One region of the Streptomyces africanus genome, then DNA from elsewhere that is predicted to be linked to it. Evidence: predicted binding sites of a transcription regulator. Region 1 holds the regulator's gene; the other holds the start of a gene.
The links. The regulator HrcA, encoded in region 1, represses chaperone genes, less so after heat shock. The targets are predictions, from matches to a motif close to TTNGCACTCNGNNNNNCNGAGTGCNAA.
Positions count from the first base shown of each region.

Region 2: the regulator HrcA is predicted to act here: its motif matches at 2,180-2,206, upstream of groL (chaperonin GroEL).

Region 1 covers NZ_JAUSYP010000001.1:2,817,457-2,822,147, forward strand. The annotation lists gene QF034_RS13080 (16S rRNA (uracil(1498)-N(3))-methyltransferase) at 1-403, opposite strand, end outside; gene QF034_RS13085 (nitronate monooxygenase) at 400-1,476, opposite strand; gene dnaJ (molecular chaperone DnaJ) at 1,690-2,826, opposite strand; gene hrcA (heat-inducible transcriptional repressor HrcA) at 2,826-3,842, opposite strand; gene QF034_RS13100 (MBL fold metallo-hydrolase) at 4,014-4,691, shown strand, end outside.
Region 2 covers NZ_JAUSYP010000001.1:3,933,889-3,938,579, forward strand. The annotation lists gene QF034_RS18130 (NADH:flavin oxidoreductase) at 1-217, opposite strand, end outside; gene groL (chaperonin GroEL) at 396-2,018, opposite strand; gene QF034_RS18140 (cold-shock protein) at 2,557-2,760, opposite strand; gene QF034_RS18145 (ubiquitin-like small modifier protein 1) at 3,208-3,483, opposite strand; gene thrC (threonine synthase) at 3,594-4,691, opposite strand, start outside.

The DNA.
Region 1 (4,691 bases):
TCGCCTGCCACTTGCCCAGCGCCTTCAGCCCGCGGTCGCCCTTCCACTGCGTGATGCAGCGCGCCGCCGCCCACGGCACGATCGCGTCGACGCCGACCTCGGTCATCGTCTCGACGGCCAGTTCCCCGCGGTCGCCCTTGGGCAGCGCCTGGACGACGGTGACCCGGGGCTGCTCCGGCGGTTCCTCCGTCACCGGGTCCAGCCGGACGATCAGCCGGTCCTTGCCCTCGGTGTCGAGCACGACACCGTCCGCCCAGCGCCCGGCGCCGTCCGTGAGGACGACGTCCTCGCCGGGCCGCAGCCGCTTCACGGAGACGGCGTGCCGTCCCTCCGGGCCGTCGAGGACGAAGCGGCCGCCTCCGGCCGCGTCGAAGTGCTCGACCACGAACACCGGTGCCGTCATCGCACCCCGCCTCCGCCCGACAACGCCGTCCGCGCCGCGGCGAGTTCACCGGCCAGCACCTCCACGAGCTGCCCGGCGGGCAGCTCCCGCGCCATCCGGTGGCCCTGCCCGGCCCACAGCGCCATGCCCTGCGCGTCCCCCGCCTTGGCGGCGGCCTTGCGCAGCGGCGAGGTGAGGTGGTGGATCTCGGGGTAGGCGGCGGGCGCGTACGGGCCGTGCTCGCGCAGGAAGCGGTTGACCAGGCCGCGCGCCGGGCGCCCGGAGAAGGCCCGGGTCAACTCCGTACGGACGAACAGGGGGTTGGTCAGCGCCTGCTTGTGCAGGGTGTTCGCGCCCGACTCGGCGGTGGCGAGGAACGCGGTGCCGAGCTGGGCCGCGCTCGCGCCCGCCGCGAGGACCGCGGCGATCTGGCCGCCGCGCATGATGCCGCCGGCGGCGATGATCGGGATGCTCACGGTCTCCCGGATCTGGGCGAGGAGCGACAGCAGCCCGATGCCGGAACCGTCCGTCTCGGGGATGTCCCGGTGCGTGCCCTGGTGACCGCCGGCCTCGACGCCCTGCGCGATGACCGCGTCCGCGCCGGACCGCTCGACGGCCCGGGCCTCGTCGGGGGTGGTGGCCGTGACCAGGACGAAGGTGCCGACCCGGTGCAGGGTGTCGACGACCTCCCGGCTCGGCGTGCCGAAGTGGAACGACACCACCGGCACGGGGTTGTCGCGCAGGACCGCGAGCTTGGTCTCGTAGCCGTCGTCGCGGCCGCTGTCGGGGTCGCCGAGCTCGGCCTCGTACCAGGAGGCCTCGCCGGCCAGCTGGTGGGCGTAGACGTCGATGGCGGCGGGGTCGGCGTACTCCGGCTGCGGCATGAAGAGGTTCACGCCGAAGGGCCTGCCGGTGAGGCTCCTCAGCTGCTTGATCTCCTCGTACATCCCGTCGGCCGTCTTGTACCCGGCGGCGAGGAACCCGAGCCCGCCCGCCTCGCACACGGCGGCGGCGAGCTTCGGTACGGAGACGCCGCCCGCCATGGGGGCCTGCACGATCGGGTGGGGGAAGAGATCGGTCAGCGCGGAGGACATGACCGCATGTTGTCACGTCCTCCGGACTACTCCGAAACCGGCCTGCCGTGTGGCATAGACCAGAGGAAAAGCCACCACCGCCCCCTGGAGGACCTGGCGTCACCGCCCGTTGAAGGCATCCTTCAACCGCGAGAACAACCCCTGCTGCCCGGGCTGACTGTGCCTGCCCGGGGACCGACCCCCGGACCCCCAGCAGCGGCCGAGCCGCCGGCGTCACCGCCCGTTGAAGGCATCCTTCAACCGCGAGAACAACCCCTGCTGCCCCGGCTGGAACTGACCCGTCGGCCGTTCCTCGCCGCGCAGCTTGGCCAGCTCGCGCAGCAGGCGCTCCTGCTCGACGTCCAGCTTGTTCGGGGTCTGGACCTCGACGTGGACGATGAGGTCGCCGCGTCCCCCGCCCCGCAGGTGCGTGACACCGCGGCCGTGCAGCGGGATCGACTGGCCGGACTGGGTGCCCGGGCGGATGTCGACCTCCTCCAGGCCGTCCAGCGTCTCCAGCGGCACCTTCGTGCCGAGGGCGGCCGCCGTCATCGGGAGCGTGACCGTGCAGTGCAGGTCGTCGCCGCGCCGCTGGAACTGCGAGTGGGGCAGTTCGTGGATCTCGACGTACAGGTCGCCCGCAGGGCCGCCGCCGGGACCGACTTCGCCCTCACCGGCGAGCTGGATCCGCGTGCCGTTGTCGACACCGGCCGGGATCTTGACCGTGAGCGTACGGCGGGACCGCACACGCCCGTCGCCCGCGCACTCCGGGCACGGCGTGGGCACCACCGTGCCGAACCCCTGGCACTGCGGACAGGGCCGCGAGGTCATGACCTGGCCTAGGAAGGACCGCGTGACCTGGGACACCTCACCGCGGCCGCGGCACATGTCACACGTCTGTGCGGAGGTCCCCGGCGCCGCGCCCTCACCGTTGCAGGTGTTGCAGACGACCGCCGTGTCGACCTGGATGTCCTTCGTCGTGCCGAAGGCCGCCTCGTCGAGCTCCACCTCGATGCGGATCATCGCGTCCTGGCCGCGGCGGGTGCGCGAGCGCGGACCGCGCTGCGACGCCGTGCCGAAGAAGGCGTCCATGATGTCGGAGAAGTTCCCGAAGCCACCGGCCCCGAAGCCGCCCGCACCGCCGCCTCCGGCCTGCGAGAGCGGGTCGCCGCCGAGGTCGTAGACCTGCTTCTTCTGCGGGTCCGACAGCACCTCGTAGGCGGCGTTGATCTCCTTGAACCGCTCCTGGGTCTTCGGATCGGGGTTGACGTCCGGGTGCAGCTCGCGCGCGAGCCGCCGGAAGGCCTTCTTGATCTCTTCCTGCGACGCGTCGCGGCGCACGCCGAGTACGGCGTAGTAGTCCGTGGCCACTACGACTCCGCCAGGATCTGTCCGACGTACCGTGCCACTGCGCGTACCGCTCCCATCGTTCCCGGGTAGTCCATGCGGGTCGGTCCGACCACGCCGAGCTTGGCGACAGCCTCGCCGCCCGAACCGTAGCCGACCGACACGACGGACGTGGAGTTGAGTCCTTCGTGGGCGTTCTCATGACCGATCCGTACGGTCACGCCCGGATCCTGCGCCTCGCCGAGCAGCTTGAGGAGCACCACCTGCTCCTCCAGCGCCTCCAGCACCGGCCGGATCGTGAGGGGAAAGTCATGCCCGAAGCGGGTCAGGTTGGCGGTGCCGCCGATCATCAGCCGCTCCTCGTTCTCCTCGACGAGCGTCTCCAGAAGTGTGGAGAGCACCGTGGAGACCGTACCCCGGTCCTCGTGCTCGAACGCCTCCGGCAGATCCTCCACCAGACTCGGCACATCCGTGAAACGGCGGTTCGCCACCCGGCTGTTGAGCCGCGCGCGCAGATCCGCGAGCGAGGCCTCGCCGAAGGGCGCCGGGCAGTCGACCACGCGCTGCTCGACCCGCCCGGTGTCCGTGATCAGCACGAGCATCAGCCGCGCGGGCGCGAGAGCGAGCAGCTCCACGTGCCGCACGGTCGAGCGGGTCAGCGACGGGTACTGCACTACGGCCACCTGGCGCGTGAGCTGCGCCAGCAGCCGTACCGTCCGCGCCACGACGTCGTCGAGGTCGACGGCGCCCTCGAGGAAGTTCTGGATGGCGCGCCGCTCGGGCGCGGTCATCGGCTTGACGCCGGCCAGCTTGTCCACGAACAGCCGGTAGCCCTTGTCGGTGGGGATGCGCCCGGCGCTGGTGTGCGGCTGGGCGATGTACCCCTCGTCCTCCAGGGCCGCCATGTCGTTGCGGACGGTGGCCGGCGAGACGCCGAGGTTGTGCCGCTCGGTGAGGGCCTTGGAGCCCACCGGCTCCTCGGTGCCGACGTAGTCCTGGACGATGGCGCGCAGCACCTGAAGCCTGCGTTCACTGAGCATTCGCGCGCACCTCCAGAAGTCGTCCGCCTCGTGTCCTGCCTGTGGGGCCTGGCACTCTGCGCGTGCGAGTGCCAGCATTCCCCGCCCAGTGTACGGCTGTGGGGTACACCCCCGGCAAGGCTGGTCGCGTGCTGCCGTGCCCCGGGCGGCGGTCACCGCTAGCGTCGCCGTATGACGGTGACTTGGGAAGAGCTCGGCTGGGAGCGCGTGGCCGCGGGCGTGGGGCGGTGCCGGCTCCCGGTGTGGGACTGCACGGCGGGGCTGGTCGCCGGTGAGGACGCGGTCCTCATGATCGACGCCGGGTCGAGCCCGGCCGAGGGCGCGCGGTTGCGCGAGCAGGCACGGTCGCTCACCGGTCACCGTGTGACGCATCTCGCGCTGACCCATCCCCACTTCGACCATGTCTTCGGGGTGGCGGAGTTCACGGACGCGGAGGTGTTCGGCGCGGTGGGCGTGGACGCGGTGCTGACGCGCCTGCGGGACCGCGAGGAGCTGCGCGCGGACGCGGTGCGCAACGGCCTGGCGGAGACCACCGCGCAGGAGGCGGCGGACCGGCTGGTCGCGCCCCGCCACCTGGTCTCCGGCGAGTGGACCCTCGACCTGGGCGGCGGACGCCAGGTGCTGCTGGCGAACGTGGGCCCCGGGCACACCGCGCACGACCTGGCGGTGCTGGTGCCGGGCGATCCGGAGGTGGTGTTCTGCGGCGACCTGGTCGAGGAGTCCGGCGAGCCGCAGGCGGGCCCCGACGCCGTGCCGTCGCACTGGCCGGCCGCCCTGGACCGGCTGCTCGACCTGGGCGGCGAGGACGCGCTGTACGTGCCCGGTCACGGAGCGGTGGTGGACGCGGTG
Region 2 (4,691 bases), 1.1 Mb from region 1:
GGCCGACGTAGGTGCCCTCGGTGACGATCAGGCCGACACCGGCTGCGGCGCGGCGCGCGTAGTACGAGACGACGTCCTCGCCGGGGATGCCGCCCGGGGAGAACATGCGGGTCATCGGCGCCATCGCGATCCGGTTCGGGACGGTCAGGCCGCCCAGCGACACGGGCCGGGACAGGATTTCGGCGGCGCGGGAGGCGGCGGAGGCGTCGACGGTCACGTGGGGGCTCCTCTTGATACCGGACAGTATGTGCATACGCATAAGACGTACGGTCCAACCATCCGGCCCCGGCCCCCTCATCCCGTCCGCGCTGTGATCCCGGACACGCCCGAGGGCGGCACCCCCTGTCGGAACAGGGAGTGCCGCCCTCGGCAAGGACGTTGATCGACCAGGTCGATCAGAAGTCCATGTCACCGCCCGGCATGCCGCCGCCGGCGGGCGCGGCGGTCTTCTCCGGCTTGTCGGCGATGACGGCCTCGGTGGTGAGGAACAGCGCGGCGATGGAGGCGGCGTTCTGCAGCGCGGAACGGGTCACCTTCGCCGGGTCGATGATGCCCTCGGCGATCATGTCGACGTACTCACCGGTCGCGGCGTTCAGGCCGTGGCCGACCTGGAGGTTGCGGACCTTCTCCACGACGACGCCGCCCTCGAGACCACCGTTGACGGCGATCTGCTTCAGCGGGGCCTCCAGGGCGAGCTTCACGGCGTTGGCGCCGGTCGCCTCGTCACCCTCCAGCTCCAGCTTCTCGAAGACCTGGGAGGCCTGCAGCAGGGCCACGCCACCACCGGCGACGATGCCCTCCTCGACGGCCGCCTTGGCGTTGCGGACGGCGTCCTCGATGCGGTGCTTGCGCTCCTTGAGCTCCACCTCGGTGGCGGCACCGGCCTTGATGACGGCCACGCCGCCGGCCAGCTTCGCCAGGCGCTCCTGCAGCTTCTCGCGGTCGTAGTCCGAGTCGCTGTTCTCGATCTCGGCGCGGATCTGGTTGACCCGGCCCTGGACCTGCTCGGCGGAGCCGGCACCGTCGACGATGGTGGTCTCGTCCTTGGTGATGACGACCTTGCGGGCCTTGCCCAGGAGGTCGATCGTGGCGTTCTCCAGCTTGAGGCCGACCTCCTCGGAGATCACCTCGCCGCCGGTGAGGATGCCGATGTCCTGCAGCATCGCCTTGCGGCGGTCACCGAAGCCCGGGGCCTTGACGGCGACGGACTTGAAGGTGCCGCGGATCTTGTTGACGACCAGGGTCGACAGGGCCTCGCCCTCGACGTCCTCGGCGATGATCAGCAGCGGCTTGCCCGACTGCATGACCTTCTCGAGGAGCGGCAGCAGGTCCTTGACGTTGCTGATCTTCGAGTTGGCGATCAGGATGTACGGGTCGTCGAGGACGGCCTCCATACGCTCCATGTCGGTGGCGAAGTACGCCGAGATGTAGCCCTTGTCGAAGCGCATACCCTCGGTGAGCTCCAGCTCCAGACCGAAGGTCTGGGACTCCTCGACGGTGATGACGCCTTCCTTGCCGACCTTGTCCATGGCCTCGGCGATGAGCTCGCCGATCTGGGTGTCGGCGGCGGAGATGGAGGCCGTGGAGGCGATCTGCTCCTTGGTCTCGACGTCCTTCGCCTGCTCCAGCAGGGCGGCGGAGACGGCCTCGACGGCGCGCTCGATACCGCGCTTCAGGGCCATCGGGTTCGCACCGGCGGCTACGTTGCGCAGGCCTTCCTTGACCAGGGCCTGGGCGAGCACGGTCGCGGTGGTCGTACCGTCACCGGCGACGTCGTCCGTCTTCTTGGCGACTTCCTTGACCAGCTCGGCGCCGATCTTCTCGTACGGGTCCTCGAGTTCGATCTCCTTGGCGATGGACACACCATCGTTGGTGATCGTGGGGGCGCCCCACTTCTTCTCGAGGACGACGTTGCGGCCCTTGGGGCCGAGCGTCACCTTGACGGCGTCCGCGAGCTGGTTCATGCCGCGCTCGAGGCCGCGCCGCGCCTCCTCGTCGAACGCGATGATCTTGGCCATGTGAAGTGGTCCCTCCAGGACTGGGGGTGATTACTTCGGACCGCGCCCGCGCCCGCGACGGACGGCTCGCCTGCCTCGTGGTTCCTTCCCACCCGGCCTGCGGGCCTCACCGACCCGGTCCTTACGTTGTCACTCTCACCTTCAGAGTGCTAACGCAATGATTAGCACTCGGGCATGGCGAGTGCAAGCGACTCCCACGGTTCGAGCGGGCGCTCAGCCCCCGGCGAACAGGGGGCATCCGGCTCGGCCCGCAGGCCACGGGCAGCGCCGCGGCGGATCGGGCGAGCAGAGAAATGCCTGGCCCCCGGCCCGCGGCGGCGAGACGAGAGCGACGACGCGAGCAGGTCCGGAGCGCGGCCCCGCGCCCCCAGCGCCGGGGGGACGCCGAGACGCGTTCGGGCGCGGCGGTTTCGACGAGCGGTCGCCCGGCGCGCCCGTCACCCCGGTCGGCCGGCCCGACAGACCGAAGGGCCCGCACCCCAGGGGGTGCGGGCCCTTCAGAGAAGACCGGTCGCTTGCGCTTGGTCGTGGTGCGCGTTCAGGCAGAGACGCGAACCATGTCGGCCTGCGGTCCCTTCTGACCCTGCGAGATCTCGAACTCGACCCGCTGGCCCTCTTCAAGGGTGCGGTAGCCGTCCATCTGGATCGCGCTGTAGTGGACGAAAACATCCGCACCACCGTCGACCGCGATGAAGCCGTACCCCTTCTCCGCGTTGAACCACTTGACGGTGCCCTGAGCCATGCCTAACTCCCCTATTACTGGCCCTTGCACAGATCCACACTTCGCGGACCCGGGTCAGACCTCACCCCCCACGGTTGGGGGCGTGCGCCGGAACGCGTCGACCGCGGCCGAATGTATCTGTCCAACTGCCGTCTGCAACAGGTCAATCGGACGAGAATTCTGGACGCGCGGGGTCCGGAATGTGGGGAGAATTCGCCAGACTTCAGGGCAAGTCGGGCCACACAAAAGGCACAAAAGCCGCGAAAGACACACACACTTTGGCTACATCTTGTCGGGCGCGCGGCAGGAAATCAGGGCTCCCGATCAGGAGATCGGCGCTGCGTTCCCCAACTCTACCGCGCTCAATCACACAGAATTGCCCCCTCCGCTTCTCTCACGGAGGGGGCAATTCGATGAACTCTCAGTAACCGCCATTACCGAAGGTAACAATCAAGCCGGTCGACCGGTTCAGCCACCCGCGACGGCGGGGATGATCGACACCCCGGCACCGTCCGGCGTCGCCGTCTCCAGCCCCTGCTCGAACCGCACGTCGTCGTCGTTGACGTACACGTTGACGAACCGGCGCAGCTTGCCCTGGTCGTCCAGCACCCGGGCGGCGATCCCGGTGTGGTTCTTCTCCAGATCGGCGATGACCTCGCCGAGGGTCGCCCCCTCGGCGGCGACCTCGGCCTGCCCGCCGGTGTAGGTACGCAGGATGGTGGGGATGCGAACGGTGACGCTCATGACTTCAAAACCTCCGGTTGGACGAGATAGCTAGGGCGCGGGGCTGCGTTGAACATGCGGCTCCGCCGCGTGAGCGCGACCAGCCCCCACCGGCCCGCAGCAGACGACGGTCAGACGAGCCCAGCCTCACGGAACGAATCCAGGTTGGGACGAATGGTCGCGGTGAGCCCGGTCCCAGCCACCGCATCCAGCGTCTTCAGACCATCACCCGTGTTCAGCACCACGGTCGTCAACGACGGGTCGAGCACCCCGTTCTCGACCAGCTTCTTCGCCACGCCCACGGTCACCCCACCGGCGGTCTCCGCGAAGATGCCCTCGGTCCGGGCGAGAATCTTGATCGCGTCGACGACCTGCTCGTCGTTGACGTCCTCCACCGCACCGCCCGTGCGACGCGCGATGTCGAGCACGTACGGCCCGTCCGCCGGGTTGCCGATCGCCAGCGACTTGGCGATCGTGTCCGGCTTCTGGGGGCGTACGACATCGTGCCCGGCCTTGTACGCCGTCGACACCGGCGAGCAGCCCTCGGCCTGCGCGCCGAAGATCTTGTACGGCTTGTCCTCGACCAGCCCGAGCTTGATCAGCTCCTGCAGGCCCTTGTCGATCTTCGTGAGCTGCGAGCCGGAGGCGATCGGCACCACGATCTGGTCGGGCAGCCGCCAGCCGAGCTGCTCGCAGATCTCGTACGCCAGGGTCTTGGAGCCCTCGGCGTAGTACGGCCGCAGGTTGACGTTGACGAAGCCCCAGCCCTCGCCGGCCGGGTCGCCGATCAGTTCGGAGCAGAAGCGGTTCACGTCGTCGTAGTTGCCCTGGATGCCGACGAGCTCGCCGCCGTAGACCGCGGCCATGACGACCTTGCCCTGCTCCAGGTCGTGCGGGATGAACACGCAGGAGCGGAAGCCGGCGCGGGCCGCCGCGGCACCCACGGCGCCGGCGAGGTTGCCGGTGGAGGAGCAGGACAGCGTGGTGAAGCCGAAGGCGCGGGCGGCCTCCAGGGCCTGCGCGACGACCCGGTCCTTGAAGGAGTGCGTCGGGTTGCCGGAGTCGTCCTTGATGAAGAGCTTGCCGGCGTCGACACCCAGCTCACGCGCGAGGTTGTCGGCCTTGACGAGCTGGGTCCAGCCCGGGTTGATGTTCGGCTTGGTCGCCACGTCGGCCGGGACCGGCAACAGCGGGGCGTAGCGCCAGATGTTCGCGGGTCCCGCTTCGAT